DNA from 2 places in the Solibacillus sp. FSL H8-0523 genome. Region 1 is predicted to be linked to the other one. Evidence: predicted binding sites of a transcription regulator. Region 1 holds the regulator's gene; the other holds the start of a gene.
What was found. Region 1 encodes Rex, which represses fermentation and respiration genes when NADH is low (regulators of the CRP and FNR family bind a similar motif). Its sites were predicted from a motif close to TTGTGAAATATTTCACAA; they were not measured.
Positions count from the first base shown of each region.

Region 2: NSQ62_RS08520 (DUF1641 domain-containing protein) is a predicted target of Rex. The motif match lies at 4,564-4,581, and genes of this name have one in related genera.

Region 1 covers NZ_CP150291.1:3,815,893-3,827,114, forward strand. The annotation lists gene NSQ62_RS19060 (tetratricopeptide repeat protein) at 1-608, opposite strand, end outside; gene NSQ62_RS19065 (LysR family transcriptional regulator) at 592-1,479, opposite strand; gene NSQ62_RS19070 (alpha/beta fold hydrolase) at 1,675-2,421, shown strand; gene NSQ62_RS19075 (S-layer homology domain-containing protein) at 2,517-3,887, opposite strand; gene groL (chaperonin GroEL) at 4,519-6,150, opposite strand; gene groES (co-chaperone GroES) at 6,262-6,546, opposite strand; gene NSQ62_RS19090 (type II CAAX endopeptidase family protein) at 6,741-7,466, shown strand; gene tatC (twin-arginine translocase subunit TatC) at 7,563-8,384, opposite strand; gene tatA (twin-arginine translocase TatA/TatE family subunit) at 8,402-8,623, opposite strand; gene NSQ62_RS19105 (redox-sensing transcriptional repressor Rex) at 8,724-9,356, opposite strand; gene NSQ62_RS19110 (ABC-F family ATP-binding cassette domain-containing protein) at 9,509-11,222, shown strand, end outside.
Region 2 covers NZ_CP150291.1:1,716,068-1,727,289, forward strand. The annotation lists gene NSQ62_RS08495 (ABC transporter ATP-binding protein) at 1-818, shown strand, start outside; gene NSQ62_RS08500 (hypothetical protein) at 991-2,115, shown strand; gene NSQ62_RS08505 (hypothetical protein) at 2,120-2,401, shown strand; gene NSQ62_RS08510 (hypothetical protein) at 2,423-2,872, shown strand; gene rarD (EamA family transporter RarD) at 3,133-4,032, shown strand; gene NSQ62_RS08520 (DUF1641 domain-containing protein) at 4,636-5,058, shown strand; gene NSQ62_RS08525 (NAD(P)/FAD-dependent oxidoreductase) at 5,097-6,284, shown strand; gene NSQ62_RS08530 (hypothetical protein) at 6,410-7,027, shown strand; gene NSQ62_RS08535 (hypothetical protein) at 7,042-8,370, shown strand; gene cbpA (cyclic di-AMP binding protein CbpA) at 8,491-9,132, shown strand; gene NSQ62_RS08545 (hypothetical protein) at 9,306-9,683, shown strand; gene NSQ62_RS08550 (cytochrome c biogenesis protein CcdA) at 9,822-10,532, shown strand; gene NSQ62_RS08555 (response regulator) at 10,588-10,956, shown strand; gene NSQ62_RS08560 (cytochrome c biogenesis protein CcdC) at 10,981-11,222, shown strand, end outside.

The DNA of each region.
Region 1 (11,222 bases):
TAATAAATAGCTTGCTCTCTATTTTGAGGTTGACCGAGCGCCCCTTCAAAATAAATCATACCTAAACGATACAGGCTCTCGACATCCCCACCACGTGCAGCTTCCTCATAAAAAGTCAGTGCTTGCTGGTCATCAACTTCGGTACCTAGCCCTTGCTCATACATAATCCCAAGTGTGAACATCGCTTCTACCACACCGGACTCCGCAGCTTTTGTAAACCATTTTAAAGCAAGGCGTTCATCGTGCCCTGTACCTTCACCGTTGAAATACATATCCGCTAAATTGTTCATCGCATCTGGATGTCCAAGTTGTGCGGCCTTCTTGTACATCTCAAATGCGCGCTCTTCGTCTTCCATTTCAAAATAGACATTTCCAAGCTCATACATTGCTTCTGTATTCCCAAGTAAAATTGCTTTGTTCAACCACTCGTTTGCTTGTTCAAAATTTTGGTGTTCTTTATATAATAATGCAACAACTACAACCGATTGTTCAATACCTTTTTTTGCTAATTTAAATTGTTGTTGCCAATGCTTCGGCTCTAAGAAATGTTGTGTAAGCCAATCCTGAAATTGCTCTTCCGTTTGCATCACATCACTCTTTTCTTTCATTAAAATAATCCACTAAATACTGCTTAAATTCACTTGCTGCTGGGGGTAAATAGCGATTTTTTGCCCATGAAACCCCAACAGAGCGATAGCATGGTGGATCTACTTTAAGGCGTTTTACTTTATAATCATCGAGTCCTTTAATATTTGGAATCATTGATATACCCATACCCGCACTCACAAATCCTGCTACCGTATGCATCTCTTCTGCTGCAAATGTTGTTTTCAATTTAATACCAGCCTCTAAGAACAGTTCATCTACCAAGTGTCGTAGTGAATTGCCCTTTTTTATTGCAATAAACGGCTCGTTTTTGACATCCTCTAATTTCACAGCGCTTTGTTTCGCTAGTGGGTGTGTCACCGGAACAATGACAAATAGTTCCTCAACAAATAGCTCTTCTGTTTCAATATCAATTACTTTTGATTCAATTTTTTGTGAAAGGCATAAATCAATAGCACCTTCCTCTAAACGCTTTAATAAATTTAATGAGGTTGCCTGCGTTAGCGAAAACTGCATATTCGGAAATTGCTTCGTTGTTGCTGCGATTAATTCTGGAACGACTTCCATCCCTAATGTATGAATAAAACCAAACGAAACTTCACCTGAACCTGGGCGAATAATATCCTCAAATTCCTCACGAATCCGCTCATATTCCTCTAAGATAATGTCGACACTTTGTAAAAAAAGCTCGCCAAAACGATTTAAATAAATCGAGCGCCCTTCACGGCTAAATAATGGCACGCCAAGTTGTTGCTCAATACTAGCAATAGACTTACTTAACGCCGGTTGGGAAATCGCTAAAACCTCCGCTGCTCGTGTCATATGTTGCATTGTAGCAACGGTTTTGAAATATTGAAGCTGTTCCATCTCCATTTTTCATACCTCACATCATTCATAACTTTTTTGAATCAAAACAATAAGAATAATAAATTGTACTTATGTATTAATAGCTTTATAATAATCGATAGCAGCAAGTTTTCATATCAAAATTATTTTTAATTTTCAATAGTTTTTATAAAAAATATACAAAATTGACATAATTCACTTCACAAAGGAGTCTAAAAGACAATGAAACTCATCGCGCCCAAACCTTTTACAATTGAAGCTGGTAAACGTGCCGTACTTTTATTACACGGTTTTACTGGCAATACCAATGATGTAAAACGTTTAGGAAAATATTTAGCTGATCGTAACTATACTGTACATGCGCCTTTATATAAAGGACATGGAGGTGGCCCTGACTTATTAATTCAATCAAACCCTATTGAATGGTGGAATAGTGTAATCGAAGGCTACGATGAGTTAAAAAATCGTGGCTACGAAGAAATTGCGGTAGCCGGCGTATCTCTTGGTGGAATTTTCTCGTTAAAGCTTGGTGAAGAACGTCCAACAAAAGCGATTGTTACAATGTCTGCTCCTGCAAGTTCAAAATCTACAGATAGTTTGCAAAATCGCATCGTTGATTATGCAATCAATTATAAAAAATTATCAGGTACATACGACGAAGCAATCGATAGTCGTACAAAAATCGCAGAGCTCGTGAAAATGCCTTCATTAAATTATTTACAAAGCATGATTAACGAAACAAGCGAAAAATTAAATGTAATCAAGACGCCCGTTCATATTTTACGTGGTCTAGAAGATGACGAATATTACTGCGAGAGTGCTGACCTCATTTATAGTTCAGTAAATTCCCGCATTAAATCTGTTAAAACATTCATTAACTCTGGTCATATTTTAACATTAGGTAAAGAGCGTGAATTAGTTTTTGAAGAAATTTATCGTTTCTTTGAAGGCTTAAAATGGCAAAATTAAGGCAACACTGTATTGTGTCCCCTTGCAAAAATCCCCGTTTTTGCAATGATATATAAAGAGCGGTAAATGGATCCCCGTCCATTTACCGCTTTTTCTTATTCCTCTGACATGGTTAATACTAAAATTTTTGCGAACTGTGCACGTGTCAAATTACCTTTTGGTGAGAAAGTTGTTGCACTTGTACCTTGTACAACATCGATATCATATAAAAATGTAATTGCAACTTGTGTTTCACGGTCATAATTTTTAATATCGTTAAACGGTGCAATCACTTCTGGTTCATATGCTTCCCCTGCCAAATTATTCGACAAACGCATTAAAATTAATGCAAGTTGTGCACGTGTAATTTCCCCTTTAGGATTGAAGTAACCTTCATTTTCACGTACTAATCCCGCTTCATACGCTGCGGCAATTTCATTTTGTGTTTGCTGTGTATAATTGCTAATGTCTTTAAATGGTGCAGGCTTCGTCGCTTCTAACTCAAAAGCACGTGCGATAACCGATAACACTTCCACACGTGTCATATTTGTATTTGGTTTAAATGTCCCGTCCTCATAGCCCTTTATAAAGCCATCTGCATACGCGATATTAATATAATCTTTGCCCCAATGATTAGCGATATCTGTAAATGGTGCTTCATTTACTGGCTCATCAATTAGTGCTTCTTCTAAATCCGCTAAAATTGCTGCGAAATAATCTTCCATCATTTTTTCAGCAACTACTTCATAGCCTGCTTCACTTAAATGAATATTGTTTGGATTCGGTAAAAATACTGCAACATCTTCAGCAATTAACGGTGCCACTTCAGAAAAAATCCCGCTATTTGCTTCTACTACTGCTTTAATTGAATTATTCATTGTCGTAACAAGCATATTTAGTTGCGCTTGAATCGCCGAATCTTGAATATGTGGGAATGGATTATATAACCCCATTACAATTAGATCTACTTCTGGATTTAACGCATAAATACTTTTGAAGATTTTTTCATAATTCGTTGATACTTGTTGAATGCTCCCTAAAACACCTGCTGCATCAAATGAAAACGCACCTGATTCAGAGCGTGTCACATTTTTTAAGACATCATTGGCACCAACGCTTAATGTAATAAAATCGGCTTCTTTAATCGCCTGGTGAATCGTTGCTGTTTTTTGCGACACACCATTTAAATCATAAATGGGCTTTGTTACGTTTTTTTCAATATCATTTAGCACATCTACCGTTGTATAACCCGGCAAAGAAAACCCTTTATTAAAATGGATTGCTGCCGGGTCATCAGAATAGCCCTTCGCAATAAAATCGGCATAACCTAAACCAAGTTCATTTAATTCATTTACACCTGTAGCAAGTGAGTCACCTAATGCTAAATAATTTAGTCCATCACTTTCTTCTGCTTGTGCTGGGATTGTTACGGGTAATATGAGCTGTAACATTAATATAAATGCTGCTACTATACTAAACTTCTTCATCTAAAACCTCCTAAATATGACTTGTTCATATTATAAGTTATAAAGTTATATAAAACAAAATTTTGATAAAAATAGAAATATATAACACATAATGAGCTACTTTGTTTTTCTAATATATATTTTCCCCTTTTGGCTACACGATTTCGAGTGAAATGCCGCTATATTAATATACTTTCTAAACATAAATTCAAAAAGATATTTCGAATTGGATTTCAACTCTAATAATATAAAAATACCATTTAATAATAAATAACTTTTAACTTATGAATGAATTTCCTGTTCCAACTAATGAGTTATCCCTTGAAATAAATCAAATAACCTAACATTTAATATAAAAATGATTATTTTTAATCATTTTTAAAATAAGTAAAATAGTTCTGTTATTAATCTAATTTTGGGTATTTACAGGATAAGTGGTTGATGAAATGAACTTTAAATCAATTAGCGCAAGAATTCTATTCAGTTTTAGAAAATGAGTTGGATATTTTAGTAGCTGACTATGAGTTGGCAGGGGCCATGTGACCTCGTACGAAAAGAAGAAAAAAAACACCTCGCATCAATAAAATGATGCGAAGTGTAACTTTGTATGGAACTGTTTTCAAAAAGGAACAAAAGCGTTGCCGCGTGGAAGTTACATCATTCCTGGCATGCCGCCCATGCCACCCATGTCTGGCATACCGCCGCCTGATTCCGGGATGTCTGCTACAACGGCTTCAGTCGTCAAGAACAGTGAAGCTACTGATGCAGCGTTTTGTAATGCTGAACGAGTTACTTTCGCTGGGTCTACTACACCCGCTTCGATCATGTTTACCCATTCGCCTGTTGCTGCGTTGAAGCCGATACCGATTTCTTCACGTTTTAAGCGGTCCACGATAATTGAACCTTCTAAACCTGCGTTTTCAGCGATTTGACGCACTGGCTCTTCTAGCGCACGTAAAATAATTTTTACGCCTGTTGCTACGTCGCCTTCTACTTGGTCTAATACTTTTACTACCGCGCCGTATACGTTTAGAAGTGCTGTACCACCACCTGATACAATTCCTTCTTCAACTGCTGCACGTGTAGAGTTTAATGCATCTTCAATACGTAATTTACGTTCTTTTAATTCTGTTTCTGTTGCAGCACCAACTTTAATCACTGCCACACCGCCAGCTAATTTCGCTAAGCGCTCTTGTAATTTTTCTTTATCAAACTCTGAAGTTGTTTCTGCAAGTTGTGCACGGATTTGGTTCACACGACCTGCTACGGCATCTGTGTTACCAGCACCTTCAACGATTGTTGTGTTGTCTTTTGAAACAATGACTTTTGATGCGCGACCTAACGAAGTAAGATCTGCTGATTTTAAATCAAGGCCTAGGTCTTGTGTGATAACTTGACCACCTGTTAAAATCGCGATGTCCTCTAGCATTGCTTTACGACGATCACCAAAGCCAGGTGCTTTTACCGCTACGGCGTTAAATGTACCGCGTAATTTGTTCACAACAAGTGTTGCTAACGCTTCACCTTCAACATCTTCTGCAATAATTAAAATTGGGCGTCCTTGTTGAACCACTTGCTCTAGCACCGGTAAAATTTCTTGAATGCTCGCGATTTTTTTATCTGTAATTAAAACAAATGGGTTATCAAGAACCGCTTCCATTTTATCTGTATCGGATACCATGTAATGTGAAAGATAGCCGCGGTCAAACTGCATACCTTCGACTACGTCAAGTTCCGTTGTGAAACCTTTCGACTCTTCGATTGTAATAACGCCGTCGTTGCCCACTTTTTCCATTGCATCTGCAATGTATTGACCAATTTCTTCATCACCTGAAGAAATTGACGCGACTTGTGCGATTGACTCTTTGTTTTCTACTGGACGAGAAATGGCTTGTAGCTCTGTTAAAGCAGCTGCTACAGCTTTGTCCATCCCTTTACGGATACCAACAGGGTTTGCACCAGCTGTTACGTTTTTAAGACCTTCACGAATCATCGCTTGTGCTAAAACCGTTGCAGTCGTCGTACCGTCACCAGCGATTTCATTTGTTTTTGACGCTACTTCTGCTACTAATTTTGCCCCCATATTTTCAAATGGGTTTTCTAATTCGATTTCTTTAGCGATTGATACACCATCATTTGTAATAAGTGGTGAACCGAATTTCTTTTCTAACACTACGTTACGACCTTTTGGCCCTAATGTTACTTTTACAGCGTTTGCTAATTTATCAACACCAGCCGCCATTAATGAACGTGCTTCTTCTGAGAATTTAATATCTTTTGCCATATTGTATGTCCTCCTAATTGTTCGCTCTATTTTAGAATTTATTTTTAAATGGATGTGCAGCTAGCAACATACTATGTAAGAACTAGCTGCAAGTTTAAATTTCGTTTTAAATTAACCGACGATAGCGAGTACATCGCTTTCGCGTAAAATTAAATATTCTACGCCGTCGTACTTCACTTCGGTACCTGAGAATTTTGAGAAGATGATTTCGTCGCCTACTTTTACGTCAAGCTCTACACGAGTTCCGTTGTCAAGAACGCGACCCGTACCTACAGCTACAACTTTACCAGTTTGTGGCTTTTCTTTTGCAGAGTCAGGTAATACAATACCGAACGCTGTTTTTTCCTCTACTTCTACAAGTTCGATAATAATGCGATCTCCTAATGGTCTTAACAATTGAAACAACCTCCTAAATATTTGTTCTTTTTAGCACTCTCATCAATCGAGTGCTAACACATTACTAATTTTAATGAATTCCCTATTTTTTTGCAAGTATGTGCGCTAAAAAATTTTGTTTTATCTAGAAATTCCTCTACAATATAGAAGAATTACCTTTGAACGTTACTATATATAGAAAGAAGGTTTATGCTGTGACGAACGTTTCCTCTCCTAAGTTTAAAACACAAAAGACGGCCTTTTATGTGTTATTGACTTATATTATTTGTCAATTATCCGTATTTTTACTTATATTCATTCCTGACTTAAAAAATGCCTTACTGACACTATTTTCTGGAACACCCGATGAGCAGTTAATTAAATTATCTGGCTGGTGGAGTACCGCTTCATTTATGGTTGCCGTTGTTGTAAGCTTTATTCTTATTGCTAAAAATAAAAGTTTTTGGAATGTCTTTAGCGGCGAAAAGATGCCTTTAGGAAAATCAATTGGCTGGGGAGTCATTGGTTTCTTTCTCGTATTTTTAGGGCAAAGCATTGGCGCTTATATTGAGTTCGCACTCGGCATTGAAGTAGGCTCAGAAAACACAGAATCGATTATGGAAGTCACAAAAGTGGCTCCTATCATGATCATTGCCATTGTATTTTTAGGTCCTGTTTTAGAAGAATTGGTGTTCCGTCGTGTGATTTTCGGCTCTATTATTCAAAATTATAACTTCTGGATTGCAAGCATTGTGAGTGCTGTAGTATTCGCTGCCATTCACATGGACTTTACGCACATTCTGTTATATACGATTTGTGGGATGATTTTTGCCTTCTTATACCACAAGACAAAGCGTCTAATTACACCCATCATTGCGCACGTATTACTAAACGGCTTCGTCACATTTATACAAATGAATGCCGATAAATTTCAAGTTTAACAACTGAAAAAGCCCTGGAAGTTTTACACTACGTAAAATTTCTAGGGCTTTTGTTGTTTCATAAAAAAAACGCTACCTCAACGATAGCGCTCTCTATTAACTATTTAATTGTTCCATTTGTTTACGCTGTTGTTCAAGTAGCGCTTCTACTTGCAACTCACGCTCACGTTCTTCCTCCGCTAACTGGCGCTCTTTTTCAGCCACTTCATATTTACGATAACCCATACGAGAAATAACAATACTCACCTCATACAAAATAAAGAGCGGAATCGCAATGATGATGTTCGATACTAAATCAGGCGGTGCAAGTAGCACAGAAATGACGATTAATACGAAATACGCGTATTTACGGAACTTAATCATAAGCTTTGGATTAATGAGCCCTAAACGGGACACAAACAAGGTCACCACTGGTAATTGGAATAGAATACCGAACGGCACGATTAGTTTAAGTAAAAATGAGAAAAACTGATTAATACCAATTGTTGGCGTTATTTCTAAATCACCTGACAAATCCATCATAAAACGCATAATAAACGGGAATAAAACAAAGTAGGCAAAGGCCATACCACCAATACCAAGAATAAACGCATAAGGTATGTATTTTAATGTTGCCTTGCGTTCTGTCTCATGCAAGCCTGGCGTAATAAATGCCCATAGCTGATAAAGCAAAATCGGCGATACGATCACTGCCGCGACAATGAAGGTCACTTGTAAATACACAGTTAACGGATCTCCCGGACTGAAGGCATTCAATGTAAAACTCGCAGCAAGATCGCTGCGTTGAATGTATCGTATAATCGGTTTTGCACTATAGAACCCTGCAAAAAGGGCCATGACAAAGAAAATCGCTACAAAAAATAAGCGCTTTCTCAGTTCTTCCATATGTTCAACAACGGTTAATTCTTGTGGATTCATACTAAGACATCCTTAATTTACTTAACGTCTGTTTTTTCGTTATCTTTATGTTCAATGACCGATTTCTTCGTCGTGTGATCATCTTCGTCATCTGTTAATCCTTTAGTGGCACTACGGAATTCACGTAAAGTCGAACCCATGGCACGGCCTAAAGATGGTAATTTTTTTGGACCAAAAATCAATAATGCAATCAAACCGATGATAATTAGGCTTACAGGTGTAATCGCACTTAAATGCATTTCCACTATAGCCACCTCCTCTATTATTATGTACATTTTACAGTAATTAACGATAAATTGCCATTTATGGTAATGTGAACAATTTGTTACTAATTTGTTATTAATCTGAATTTCGTACTAAATAGATGAGCGCTTGCAGCTCTACCGATAAATCAATATTCATTACTTTAATCGAATCTGGTACCGATAGACGCACTGGTGTGAAGTTTAAGATGCCTTTTGCATTCATATTCGCTAGACGGTCTGTCATCATTTGCGCCGAGCGTGAAGGTACCGTTAAAATAGCTAATTCCGCGCTAAACTCCTCATACATTTCCTCTAAACGATCTGGATGAAAGACAGGGATATCGCTAATCATCGTTCCTTCAAAAGGTGCCTTTGAATCAAATGCCACGACAATACGTGTATTGTGGTTTTTTTGGAAATTGTATTTTAATAAGCCATTCCCTAAGTTCCCGACCCCAATTAGCGCGACATTCATCGCCTCATCCTGATCTAAAGTTTGACGGAAAAATTCGATTAAATAGGGCACATCATAGCCATAGCCCTTCTTACCGAGTGCACCAAAATAAGAAAAATCACGGCGAATCGTAGCCGAATCTATTTTCATTGCATCACTTAATTCCTGTGATGAAATGCGTTTTTTACCTTCATTTGCAAAGTTTTTTAAAAATCGATAATACAGAGGAAGTCTTTTCGTTGTTGCTTGTGGAATTTTTGTTTCTGGTTTCACACATTCTCCTCCTACTTACAATTGGAAATCGTTTTCAAGCCTTAAGTTTAAGCAAATTAATCTTACTAAACTACTAGCCTCAAGTAAAGTATCCATCGTTGCACGCCGCGTGTCCATCCTTTAAACTAAATAGTAGAAACTGAGGTGTAAACATGATTGTCCTACAAGTAAATCAATTATATAAATCCTTCATTACCGATGAAATTTTAAGCGGCGTCAAACTTGAAGTTCAACACCGTGACCGCGTGGCATTAGTAGGCCGCAACGGTGCTGGGAAATCCACATTATTAAAAATTATCGCTGGTCAAATGAGCTATGACTCAGGCGAAATTATTATTCCAAAAGATGTTCGTGTTGGCTATTTAGAGCAGCATGCTGGCATTGATTCAGCTTTATCTATTTGGGACGAAATGATGACAATTTTCGATAACTTGCGCATACAAGAGCAAACACTACGTCAACTCGAACAGCAAATGGCTGACCCGAACGTTTACGAAAACAGCGAAACATACGGTCGCGTGATGGCAGAGTATGACCAAATACAACATGATTTCAAAGATGCAGGTGGCTATCAGTACGAGGCCGACACACGCTCTGTCCTACACGGGATGCAGTTTTTCCCTGCCGACTATGCCTTGCCCATCCAATCATTATCCGGTGGTCAGCGTACACGCTTAGCACTTGCAAAACTATTACTATCAAAGCCTGATTTACTAATCCTAGATGAGCCCACAAACCACTTAGATATTGAAACATTGTCTTGGTTAGAAAGTTATTTAAAGGGCTATGACGGCGCGATTTTAATCGTTTCACATGACCGTTACTTCTTAGACCAAGTCGTGTCTACCGTTTACGAGGTATCACGTACAAAGGTTAGTAAGTATGTCGGAAACTACAGTGCCTACTTAGATGAAAAGGCAAAAAATTACGAGCGTGATCTAAAAATGTATGAGCGCCAAATGGATGAAAAGTCTAAACTTGAAACATTTGTTCAAAAAAACTTAGCCCGTGCATCGACAACAAAAATGGCGCAATCTCGTCGTAAAGTATTAGAAAAAACAAATTGGATGGATTCTCCTGATGGCGATGAAAAAAGTGCAAACTTCGGATTTTCTATCGAACGCCAAAGCGGAAATGACGTATTATCAATCGATGCATTAGCAATCGGCTACCCCGACAAAGAAATCTCATCGAATATTACGATGCGCGTATTCCGCGAAGACCGCATTGCATTAGTCGGTCCAAACGGTGTCGGCAAATCGACCTTACTAAAAACCGTTGTGAAAGATTTAGCCGCATTTTCAGGGGAGATTCGCTATGGTACTAATGTTCAAATCGGCTACTACGATCAGGAGCAAGCAAAGCTCCATTCCAACAAGCCCGTGTTAAACGAGTTATGGGATGAGTGGCCTTTAATGAACGAAAAAGATATTCGCAGTATTTTAGGGAATTTCTTATTTAGTGGTGATGACGTATCAAAATCAGTCAACTCGTTATCCGGCGGTGAAAAAGCCCGTTTAGCTTTAGCCAAACTCATGATGCAAAAATCAAATTTCTTAGTGCTAGATGAGCCGACCAATCACCTTGACTTAGACAGCAAGGAAATTTTAGAAAATGCATTAATCGATTATCCTGGCACACTGCTATTCGTTTCGCATGACCGTTATTTCATAAACCGAATTGCAACAAAGGTTGTAGAATTGTCTGGTACAGGCTCATTTGAGTATTTAGGGGACTATGATTACTACGTAGAGAAAAAACAAGAGCTTGAGGAATTAGCTGCGATGAAGGCTGCTGCAACAGGTTCAAAATCACAAGAGCCTAGCCCGCAAACAAAATCAACGTCTACGATTGATAAGGATGCAA
Region 2 (11,222 bases), 2.0 Mb from region 1:
TTGTTGCCGCATCACGCGTGTTTAAGCTGATGGACGAGGAAGAACTAGAGCCACAGCAGTTAGCTAAGCCTCTTGAAGTAACGAATGGTCGCATTGAATTTAAAGATGTGTCGTTTAGCTATGATGGTGAGCGTGATGTGCTAAAAAACATTTCGTTTACCGTCAATCATGGGGAAACGGTGGCACTTGTTGGTCATACCGGTTCAGGGAAAAGCTCGATTATTAATTTACTCATGCGCTTTTACGAGTTCGAGCGCGGTGATATTTTAGTGGACGGTGAGTCGATTAAAGATTACTCGCAGCAAGAGCTTCGCGATAAAATGGGGCTTGTGCTGCAAGATCCTTTCCTGTTTTACGGGACGGTCGAGTCGAATATTCGCTTGTATAGTGAACACTTGAGCCTTTCGGATGTAAAAGAAGCCGCGGAGTTTGTGCAGGCGGCGGACTTTATTGAAAGTCTGCCAGATGGCTATCAAAGCCGAGTAACAGAGCGTGGTTCAACGTTCTCGAGCGGGCAGCGTCAACTCATTGCCTTTGCAAGAACCGTGGCGACGAATCCGAAAGTACTGGTGTTAGATGAGGCAACGGCGTCGATTGATACCGAAACCGAAGTCGGCATTCAAGCATCATTAGAAAAAATGCGTAAAGGCCGCACAACGATTGCCATTGCGCACCGTTTGTCGACAATTCAAGATGCCGAGCAGATTTTAGTGCTGCATAAAGGAGAGATTGTCGAGCGCGGGACGCATCAGGAGTTACTGGCGCAAAAAGGGCTGTATGAGAAGATGTATTTGTTGCAGAATAGGATAGTAGAATAAATAAGCGAGCGGATCACTGAGATGACCGCTCGTTTTTTGGTTGGTAAAAAGTATTATACCAGCTATAAAATGATGTTTTCATCAAATTTAGGAGAAATTGTGAAATAATGTATTAATGAGTTTGTAATTAAGATATATTAAAAACAACATATAATATTTTTGGAGGTAAGAAATGGATAACTATGAGATTTTGTTTTCATCAAATGGTATAAGTAATAAGCGATATAAGCTAGAAAACAAGAAATTAGAATACAGATTTGATGGGACAGATTTTAATGGTAATGTTATTAAAGATATAATTCAATTTGTGAATATAGCACGAAGTAAATTTTATAGAGTGCCAATATATTTCAATTTAGGTGAAGTGAAATTTCAAGATAAATTAACTTATATTCTTTTTGAATGTATTTGTAATTATCTTATTGTTGATTGTAAAACTAAAGTGAATGTGGGTTTTAAAGTGGAAACAAATATTGGTACGCTAGGTATAATATCTTCTCCATTAACATTATTATCAAAAAAAGATGAAACAAAAAAGTTTATAGAAGTATTTAATAGTGAAATTTATAAATTTCATTATAGAAGGATTATAAAGTTTCAAGAATATAAAGATCGTTTTTTATTGTCAAAATTAATGACTGATATAGATTCTTTTTTAAAACCATTTAATGTAATAAAACAATATAGAGATGCGATAGCCGAAGTTATTGTTGAACTTGTTGGAAATGTCTTTGAACACGCAAAAACTGACTGCCTAATTGATTTAGATGTAACAGAAGATACATTTACGAAGCAAGAAGGGGAAGATTTATACTATGGAATAAATATTGCTATACTTAATTTTTCTGATACATTATTAGGTAGCGGAATTGCAGAGAAGATTAAAGAAAAAGAAATGTTAAATGATAGGCATGAGAAATTGTTGCAAGCATATATTATACATAGTGAGAGTTACGATTTTGATTATACGGAAAAGGATTTCTTTAATATTGCTTCATTTCAACATAAGATTTCTGGAAGGATGAGTAAAGAGCATACAGGTGGTACAGGTCTTAAAAAGTTAATAAGTAGATTAGAAGATTACTCAGATGACTATTTATGTTATGTTTTAAGTGGTGATAGAGTTGTTTTTTTTGAAAAAGATTATTTGAAATATAATGAAGATAGCTGGATTGGATTTAACGATGAGAATGATTTTTTAAATTATGCTCCTAAAAAAGAGCTCTTAAGCTATAGTAAAACTTACATGCCTGGAACAGCTTATAATTTGAATTTTGTTATGAAAATGGGGGAATGAAATAATGAATAATTTTGAATTGGATCTTGATAAGACAATAACAAAATTAGCCGGAAATCAATTAGGTAGATATATTTTTCAAGAGCAATTAAAGGAAGAAATAGATTATAAAAAAGAAATTACTATCACTTTTCCAGATAGAATTGATACTATAGCATCGTCATTTATTCAAGGTTTTTTCGAAGAAATTGTTCAAAATATTGGAATTAGTGGAGTAGAAAGTATGGTTATTATTAATTCTTCAATCCCGAATATTAAGAAATTAATTTTAGAAAATCTTTTATAGAAATTGAAGGTGACTAGTGAGATGGATTTAGCCGCATTGATTGTAGCTATTGTAGCAATTTTAGTATCCTTATTTGTAGCTATTATACAATATAATAAAGAAATAAAGCTAAATAGAATAAATTTAGAGTCAGTATATATAAACGAAATTTATAAAGAATATCTAATAACAGGTCTTCCAAATGCTAGAAAGCATCTTCATATCACTCCAGATGGTCAGCTACTATACATTGACAAATTAGTGAATGAATTAAATAGTATGAGGCAAAGTTCATTATACTATTTATACAATGATAAGGAATTTTATAATCGTTTAAAAAATAATTGTCAATTGATGGAGGACTTCTTAGTTGATATGTCATCTAAAGAAATTTTGGGAGAAGATCAAGTGGAATTTTATAATAAAATACAGTCTCAAATGAAAGATATTTATAAAGTTGTTAATGAAAAATTTATGGGTAAAAAATTTTAAAAATCAATTGTCAGGTTGAGAAACTGTTTGTTTTCATATTCTTTAACCTCTGACGAGAGTAAAACTTTGAATTGGTGAGTCTCGCAAACGGTAATAAAGACAGTAGTATGGTCACTTACCACGTGGCCATACTACTGTCTTGCCGTAGCCCATCAATTAATGTATCACTCACTTCCATTTACTCCTCCCCAAACAACAACATTTACATCCCACCATTCGACATCTATAATAGTTCTATTACATTCATAGAAGGTGCAACAATGTCAGAACAAAAACAAGGCATCCTGTTTGCGGCAGGGGCCTATTTAATGTGGGGACTGATCCCACTTTATTGGAAACAGGTGCAACATGTTTCGAGTCTCGAAATATTAGCGGGGCGCGTCATATGGTCATTCATTTTTACCGCAGCATTCATCCTCATTATTAAACAGAGTAAACACTTACTTGCGGACATTAAGGTACTGTGGGGAAAACAGCTTCAGTTTTGGCTGTTGTTTGTCGCGTCGCTTATTATTAGTCTCAACTGGGGCGTGTATATTTGGGCGGTCAATAACGATCACTTATTACAGGCGAGTCTCGGTTATTATATTAATCCACTCATTTCGGTGTTGTTTGGGCTGTTATTCTTTAAGGAAAAGCTGTCTGCGGCTACAATTACTGCCGTTGTGATTGCGGCGATTGGGGTAGGGTATCAAGCGATTTTAGGGGGATCCATTCCGTGGGTGTCATTAACACTTGCGCTTACTTTCGCGTTTTATGGTGTTATTAAAAAGAAAATCCCACTTGATGCAACACGTGGACTAGCAATTGAAACGCTATTCATTTTACCGATTGCGATTGTCGGTTACATTTATTTAATGCAAACAACAGATATTGCGTTTTTAAACGTTGATCTGAAAACGAACCTCTTTTTAATCGGCAGTGGCATTATTACTGCGCTACCACTTGTGTTATTTGCAAAAGGTGCGCAGAAGATTCCGCTTTATTTAATGGGCTTCATTCAGTTTTTATCGCCAACGATGAGCTTAGTTATTGGGATTTTTGTCTTTAAGGAGCCATTTACGATGACGGAACTGTTTACGTTTAGCTGTATTTGGCTGGCGGTACTCATTTTCTCGGCGTCGAAATTTATCGAAGCACGCAAAAGACATGCTATTTAAATCAACATTTCCTCGTAGGCACTCGCTTACGGGGATTTTTGAGCTCTGTAAGTATAAATTTTACTGTCATAGCAGTGTCTAGGCATTCGCGCCAGCCCCTCGAGCTTTTCGGTTCCGTCGTCGAAAGTGGTGAATCGTTTACTTTCTAATCAGACCCTCCAAAGCTTGTCGGGGCTTAAAGGGCGTGAATGCGCTTTTCTAATTAAAAACAACACGCATAAAGATGCCGATTCCGATTATGCTAACAAAAGCAAGCATACCGAACACCGAACCGTATAAATTCAAAAATCACGTACTGTTCACGTGTATCAGGGTCTCGATTAGACCTTTCGTTCGTGCGCATAGATTTCCTCCTGTTCGAGTGTTTCTTCTTATTAATTTATGTTTAATGATTTGTTTATTATATCAAAAGTTTCGCCCTAATTTTTGCTGAGAAGTCGAAATATTCTTGAATTCGATTTTTCCTTCTATTATTTCGTTTTTCTAATTGTTACAACCGTTTGTTTGTGCTAACATTGCTTAATGAATGGTATGTGAAAGTTTAAACAATCGAGTAAACTTTTATAAGTAAAAAATATTAAGTGTTGGCAAAGGAGAGTTATTATGTCAGAAATGAATAATCAGGTAGAAAAAGTGTCTGTTTCACAAGAGCAATTAGACGTTTTAGACCAACTATTAAAGCCAGAGGTACAAGCTTCGTTAACAACTTTAGTGGACAACTTACCAAAGTTAGCTGAAATGACAACGCTTTTAACAAAAGCATATGATTTCGCAACGGCTGTAGCAACGGATGAAACATTAAAAAATGATACAGTTGCGGCTGTAACTGAAATGGCAACTCCAGTAGTAGATACGGCAAAATCTTTAGCTCAAACGGCGATCGAAGCAAAAGACCGTGCTGAAGCAACAAGTGAAACTGTTGGTGTATTTGGCCTATTAAAAATGTTAAAAGACCCACAAGTTCAAGGCGCATTACGTTTTGCTAACGCATTTTTAGCTGTAGCAGCTGAGAAAAAAGTCAAATAATTAATTCGCACAATCTAATTTAATTGGAGGATGTTATCATGGTAACAAAAGATATCGTTATTTTAGGTGCTGGTTTTGCTGGTGTTTTAGCTGCTCAAACAGCTCGCAAATATTTAAATACATTAGAAGCGAACATTACAGTTGTAAACCAATTCCCAACGCACCAAATCATTACTGAATTACACCGTTTAGCTGGTGGTACAATCAAAGAGGGCGCGGTTGCATTATCTTTAGAGAAAATCTTCAAAGGTAAAGACATCAACCTTGAAATCGCGAAAGTAAACAGCTTCAACGCAGACAAAAAAGAAGTACAATTATCAAACGGTAAAACATTATCTTATGATACATTAGTTGTTTCTTTAGGTTCTCAAACTGGATTCTTCGGCATCCCAGGCTTAGAGGAAAACTCATTCGTATTAAAATCAGTGGATGAAGCAAACGCAATCCGTGAGCACATCGAAGCACGTATTGCTGAATATGCGAAATCAAAAAATGAAGCAGACGCAACAATCGTTATCGGTGGTGGCGGTTTAACAGGCGTAGAGCTTGTTGGTGAAATCGTAGACCACTTCCCGAAAGTAGCTGCTAAATATGGCGTTCCATTCGAAGATTTAAAAATCAAGTTAGTTGAAGCTGGTCCAAAAATCTTACCAGTATTCCCAGACAACTTAATCGAACGCGCAACAACTTCACTTGCAAAACGTGGTGTTGAATTCATCACTTCTACTCCTGTAACAGGCGTTGAAGGTAATGTTATTCAATTAAAAGACCGCGAGCCAATCGTTGCCAACACATTAGTATGGACTGGTGGGGTTGCTCCACTTCCATTAGTAGGCGAATCAGGTTTAAACTGTGACCGTGGTAAAGCGACAATCAACGACTACTTACAATCTACTTCTCATCCAGACGTATTTGTAATCGGTGATGCTTCTGCACACATTCCAAACCCAGGCGACCGTCCAACTTACGCGCCAACTGCTCAAGTAGCATGGCAACAAGGCGAAATTGCTGGTTACAACATTTTCGCGCAGGTTTTAGGTCACGACATGAAAGAATTCAAGTTCACAAACTCTGGTACATTAGGTTCTTTAGGACGTAAAGATGGTATCGCAACAGTGGGCGCGAACAATACACAATTAGTAGGCTTACCAGCTTCATTAATGAAAGAAGCATCTAACATCCGTTACATGACGCACATTAAAGCGTTATTCGGCTTAGCTTATTAATCAAAAGCACTAAAAACAGTCAAGAGGGATTCCATTTCCTCTTGGCCTTTTTTGTGTAGTAATAAGTTTATTAAAGATTGAATTTTTTGTATAATCAAATAAAAGAATTGAAGGTGGTGGATACTATGAACCAATTTGATGTTCAAGAGGCACTATTTTTACTATCACAAGAGCAACGTAAAAACTATGAACAGCTTCATCAGTATGAATATTATTTTTATTTACTCCGCCATGATTTTGTCGATAAGCTCTATGTACAGTATAGTATGGCTGATTTATGGACTTATTTTTATTTTGATAAACTACCGATTGTTCATTCGGAAAATGCACTCTTTTATATACTGCGTCATTATTTATTAGATAACACAATGAAAAACCCAAATTTTGATCGAGTAAAAAGGGGAACGGTAGGCTCAACGATTCGAGCGCTAATTGCTGCAGCTTCTACAATGAACTTATATTTAGATCACTTACGCACGATTTTACCTAATCTACCACAGGCGGACTTTGATTTTTATGAAAAATTTTCGATGAACAAACGTATCCTATTTGATCAAAGGTTTATGGAATATGAGCATTATCCTAAGCGCCTTATACAAATTGACACGATTATTATGAAGGAACTAAGGGAATTAACAAATACTCAATGTCCTCAGTTTAATCAGAAAATCGAGGAGATGAAAAAATTAATTGATCATATGGCCCTCGTCGAACGTGATTTTTTTGATACAGCAGCTTACTAATTGTGGAGGTATATATGGAAAAACAGCTAGATATTCAGCAATTATTTAATTCGCATAAAGAGCAGCAGTTTAAGACGTTAACAGAGGAGTTTAGTAGCTTTAAAAAAGTGGTTATACAAGCGATTGAGCAGTCAAATCGTGAGGTGTTAATGACGGCGTTAGGTAATTATTCAGAGCCTTTTATTTTATTTGGGGATCATTATGAAGTCTTGCAGTTTTTTTATGATATAGAAGAGCCAATTAGCGTGCAGTGTCCAGAAATGTTGGCTGTGCTCTATTTAATCATTGGTCATTGCTACTATATCCAGTTAAATCAAAAGTTAGCGAAAAACTATTATAAAAAAGCAACAAGTATCGCCTTTGAATATCAAATTTATGAGGTAATATCCATTACGGGTAATAATATAAGCAATATCAATATAGATCATGTCCCGGATGAAACGCTTTTTGAAATCAGTAAAATGTCCGCAATTTTTTATTTGTTGAAAAAAACGCAGCATGAGCCAAACTTTATCTACCGGATTATCACTCATGCCGAAATGGCCATCCGAACCAAACGCTTTGATTATGCCAACCAAGTGCTGGCACGCTTTGCGGATTCGCCAAATATTAAAGAAAAAAGTAGAATGTGGTATCAAATTAAAGCGTTAAAGGGAGAGATCTTATTTGGCAAGGGACAATGCAAAGCCGCTCTAATCACTTTCCAGGAAGTGTTAATGGCGTGTGTTGTCGATAACCATTATAAGGACATCATTATTTATTGTAGTGAAAAATTAAGAGAATGTTTCACTTTTTTAAATAATCAAAAGCGCGCACATGATTTTGAACAATCGTCCAATCGTTATTTAAGCGAGGTTGAGTCCATTAATCAGAAGCTTGAGAATTACTTTAAGCAGAAGGTATCCCATTTGCTTGAGGATCGCTATTCGGAGTCACGAGAGACGTTTGAGCAGGAAGCGCAGATCCTTTTTTCAGATTTAACGGAGCCCGGCTATACGCTAGCAGTCGTGGAATTTAAAACACTTTCACATGATTCTCGTATTGTAGAACATGTGATTAATATGCTAAATGACGAGATGCTTACAACCTTTTCTGCAAACGTAGTCTTATCTGCGCGCATGAATAAAACAACGGTATCTTTTGTTATCACACTGCCAGAACAGCAATTTGACGAGGAAGTAAAAGCCGTTTTTGCGACTATCCGCCAGCGTTATCCGAGGGGAGCTAGTGATTTAGAAGCGATGTATTTTGCGAGTGTTAATAATAAGGATAATGGGTTAGCCAGCTATGAAAAATGCCTAGAGCTCGCGAATGCGTATATTTATTACGAGTTGTATAAATGAAGGATTACCCCTATTTATTTTAGAATTTTACCAAAATACTAAAAATTCTAAAAAATAACTTTCGAAATTCTGTGATTACCTTTAGAATAGAAGTAGCGACATCAGAGGAGGTATCATTTTATGTTAGTGAAACAAAGAATTGTTAAGAAGAAAGACGTTAGTTATGTTAAGGAATCGGATACAATTTCTCACGTACTTGGTCAGTTAAATGACAATGGCTTCCGTTGTATTCCGGTGTTAGATGACAACGGCGGAAAATTTATTGGCAATATTTATAAAGTAGAAGTACTAGAGTACAAGCTTAAAGACGGCGATATGAAGCAGCCGGTGAAAAATTTAGCTGAAGAGGGCGATGCATTCGTTCACGAAAACAGCTCATTTTTCGAGGTGTTCCATTCAATTAAGCAATTACCTTATTTAGCGGTTACCGATACAAAAGGCAACTTTGCAGGCATTCTCCCGCACTCTAAGGTGTTTGAATTACTAGAAGAGGCGTGGGGCTATCGAACAGGCAGCTGTGCAGTGACAATTGCGCTACCAGATACAGATGGCATTTTAATCAAAGTGCTAACAGCTGTGAAAAAGGTATGGCCATTACACTGTGTGTTCTCATTAGACGACGACACTACATACTTACGTCGCGTAGTTATTACCCTGACAAAAGGCGCGAAACAAGCAACTGTCGACGAATTAGAGCAAGCAATGGTTAAGCAAGGTGCACGTATTATTGATATCGAAGTGTTTGATAAAGAAAACTTCTAATTTTTTAGGGCCTTCACTTTTTGTGGAGGCTTTATTTATTTTACTTATAAATAATTAGAATGAAAAAACGTGTAGTGCCTTTTCTAGTAAAATGTTATCGGAATGATTGTCACTATTTTGGTTTTAACTTCATAAAATGCAGGGAATAGTAAGCCTAAAAGTGGGTGAAGATCATGCAAACAGCATTAAAATATTTCCGTCAAACGCATCTAGACTATTTATGGCTTCATTTTTTAGTCGCGGTTGTACTGGTTTTTACATCGGTTTTTTGGTTTGTTGTTCCGTATTTCATCATTAGTTACGGCAAGTATTCGCCGAGCACCTTGCAGAAAATCCTTATTTTAGGAACAATGTATACCGCTCCGTCGTTTTTGATTACACTCCATTGCTGGTTTATCAATCTTAAAGCAGCGTTGAAATGGAAGGAAAAGCACCCTGATGGAAGTATTTGGACGTGGCTGCTGCGCTTTCAGTCGATTACGATTGTTATCGTCATTGTGTTTACTTCGATTATTTACTCGAGTCTGTTCATTATCGATATGCTTCGATAAGACCGTGCCTTTATACAGGAAACAGAGGGCTAGCTGAGGCTGGGTTATATGTCAAAAAATGTTCACATCTCAAATGGAAGTATTGTGACTGGAAATTTGGTACGATAAGTTCATTACGATGAAGGAGATTTGAACAGCATGAATACAGATTTAAATGTCTTCTTAGCGTTTGGTGCTGGATTTTTAAGCTTTATATCGCCCTGCACCTTACCGCTTTATCCTGCGTTTTTGTCGTATATAACCGGCATGACGTTAGACGAGCTTAAAAGCGAACGAGGAATGATGCAAAAACGCGCAGTATTACATACATTATTTTTCCTGCTTGGCTTTTCAATCATATTTATTGCAATCGGCTTTGGCACAACACTTGCACAAGAGTTTTTCTGGCAATACCAGGACCTTATGCGCCAAATTGGAGCGATATTGATCGTCGTATTTGGTCTCATGATCGTAGGGTTATTACAGGTAGATTTTCTTATGAAGGACCGAAAATTCCAATTTAAAAACCGTCCGTCTGGCTACGTTGGCTCGGTGTTTATTGGTTTAGCATTTGCAGCAGGCTGGACACCATGTACAGGACCTATTTTAATGTCGATTATCGCACTAGGCGGTACCAATCCTGATTCAGCGATTTGGTATATGCTTGCATATTATTTAGGCTTTGCGATTCCGTTCTTTACACTCTCATTCTTCATTTCTCGTATGCAATGGATTCGTAAGCACAGCCAAAAAATCGTGAAAGTCGGCGGATATATTATGATTGCTGTCGGAATTTTATTATTCTTTGATGGGCTCACATATATCATCACCATTTTCTCATCGATTTTCGGTGGTTTTACTGGATTCTAATTGTTTCGAACACGTTTCTAGCGTGGTATACTAAGGAAAGTGATGTGAGAGCTACATGCCAACAGTTTTAGTTGTAGATGATGCGTTATTTATGCGTGTTGCGATCGGTAATATGTTAAAAGAATGGGGATTTGAAATCGTCGGTGAGGCGGAGAATGGTAAAGAGGCAATCGCACTTTATGACCAATTGAAGCCGGATCTTGTGACGATGGATGTCACGATGCCAGTTATGACGGGCATTGATGCCGTTAAAACGATCGTTGATAAAGACCCTGACGCAAAGGTGATTATGATTACAGCACTTGGGCAGCAAAAGAAAATCAAGGCTGCCATAGAAAGTGGAGCGAAAGACTTTATTACAAAACCTTTTCAACCCGAACAATTAAAAGAAGTAGCATTTAACATCCTCAATTTAACGTATTAAAGTCAGCTGTAGAGGAGGATTATCATGTTTGACAATATCCCTTCTCACTATTTAATAATTGGTACGACGATTATGGCCGCATTCATGGGAACCTTCGCACTCTTCGTTCGCTTACGTGCCCAAAAGAAACCTGTAAGTGCGAAAAAAATTCTCATTCCACCATTTGCGATGTCAACAGGTGCATTAATGTTTATTTTTGAGGAATTCCGCGTAGCGCCCTTGCAAATAGTAGAGGCAGTCGCACTAGGCTTAGTGTTTTCTGTCAT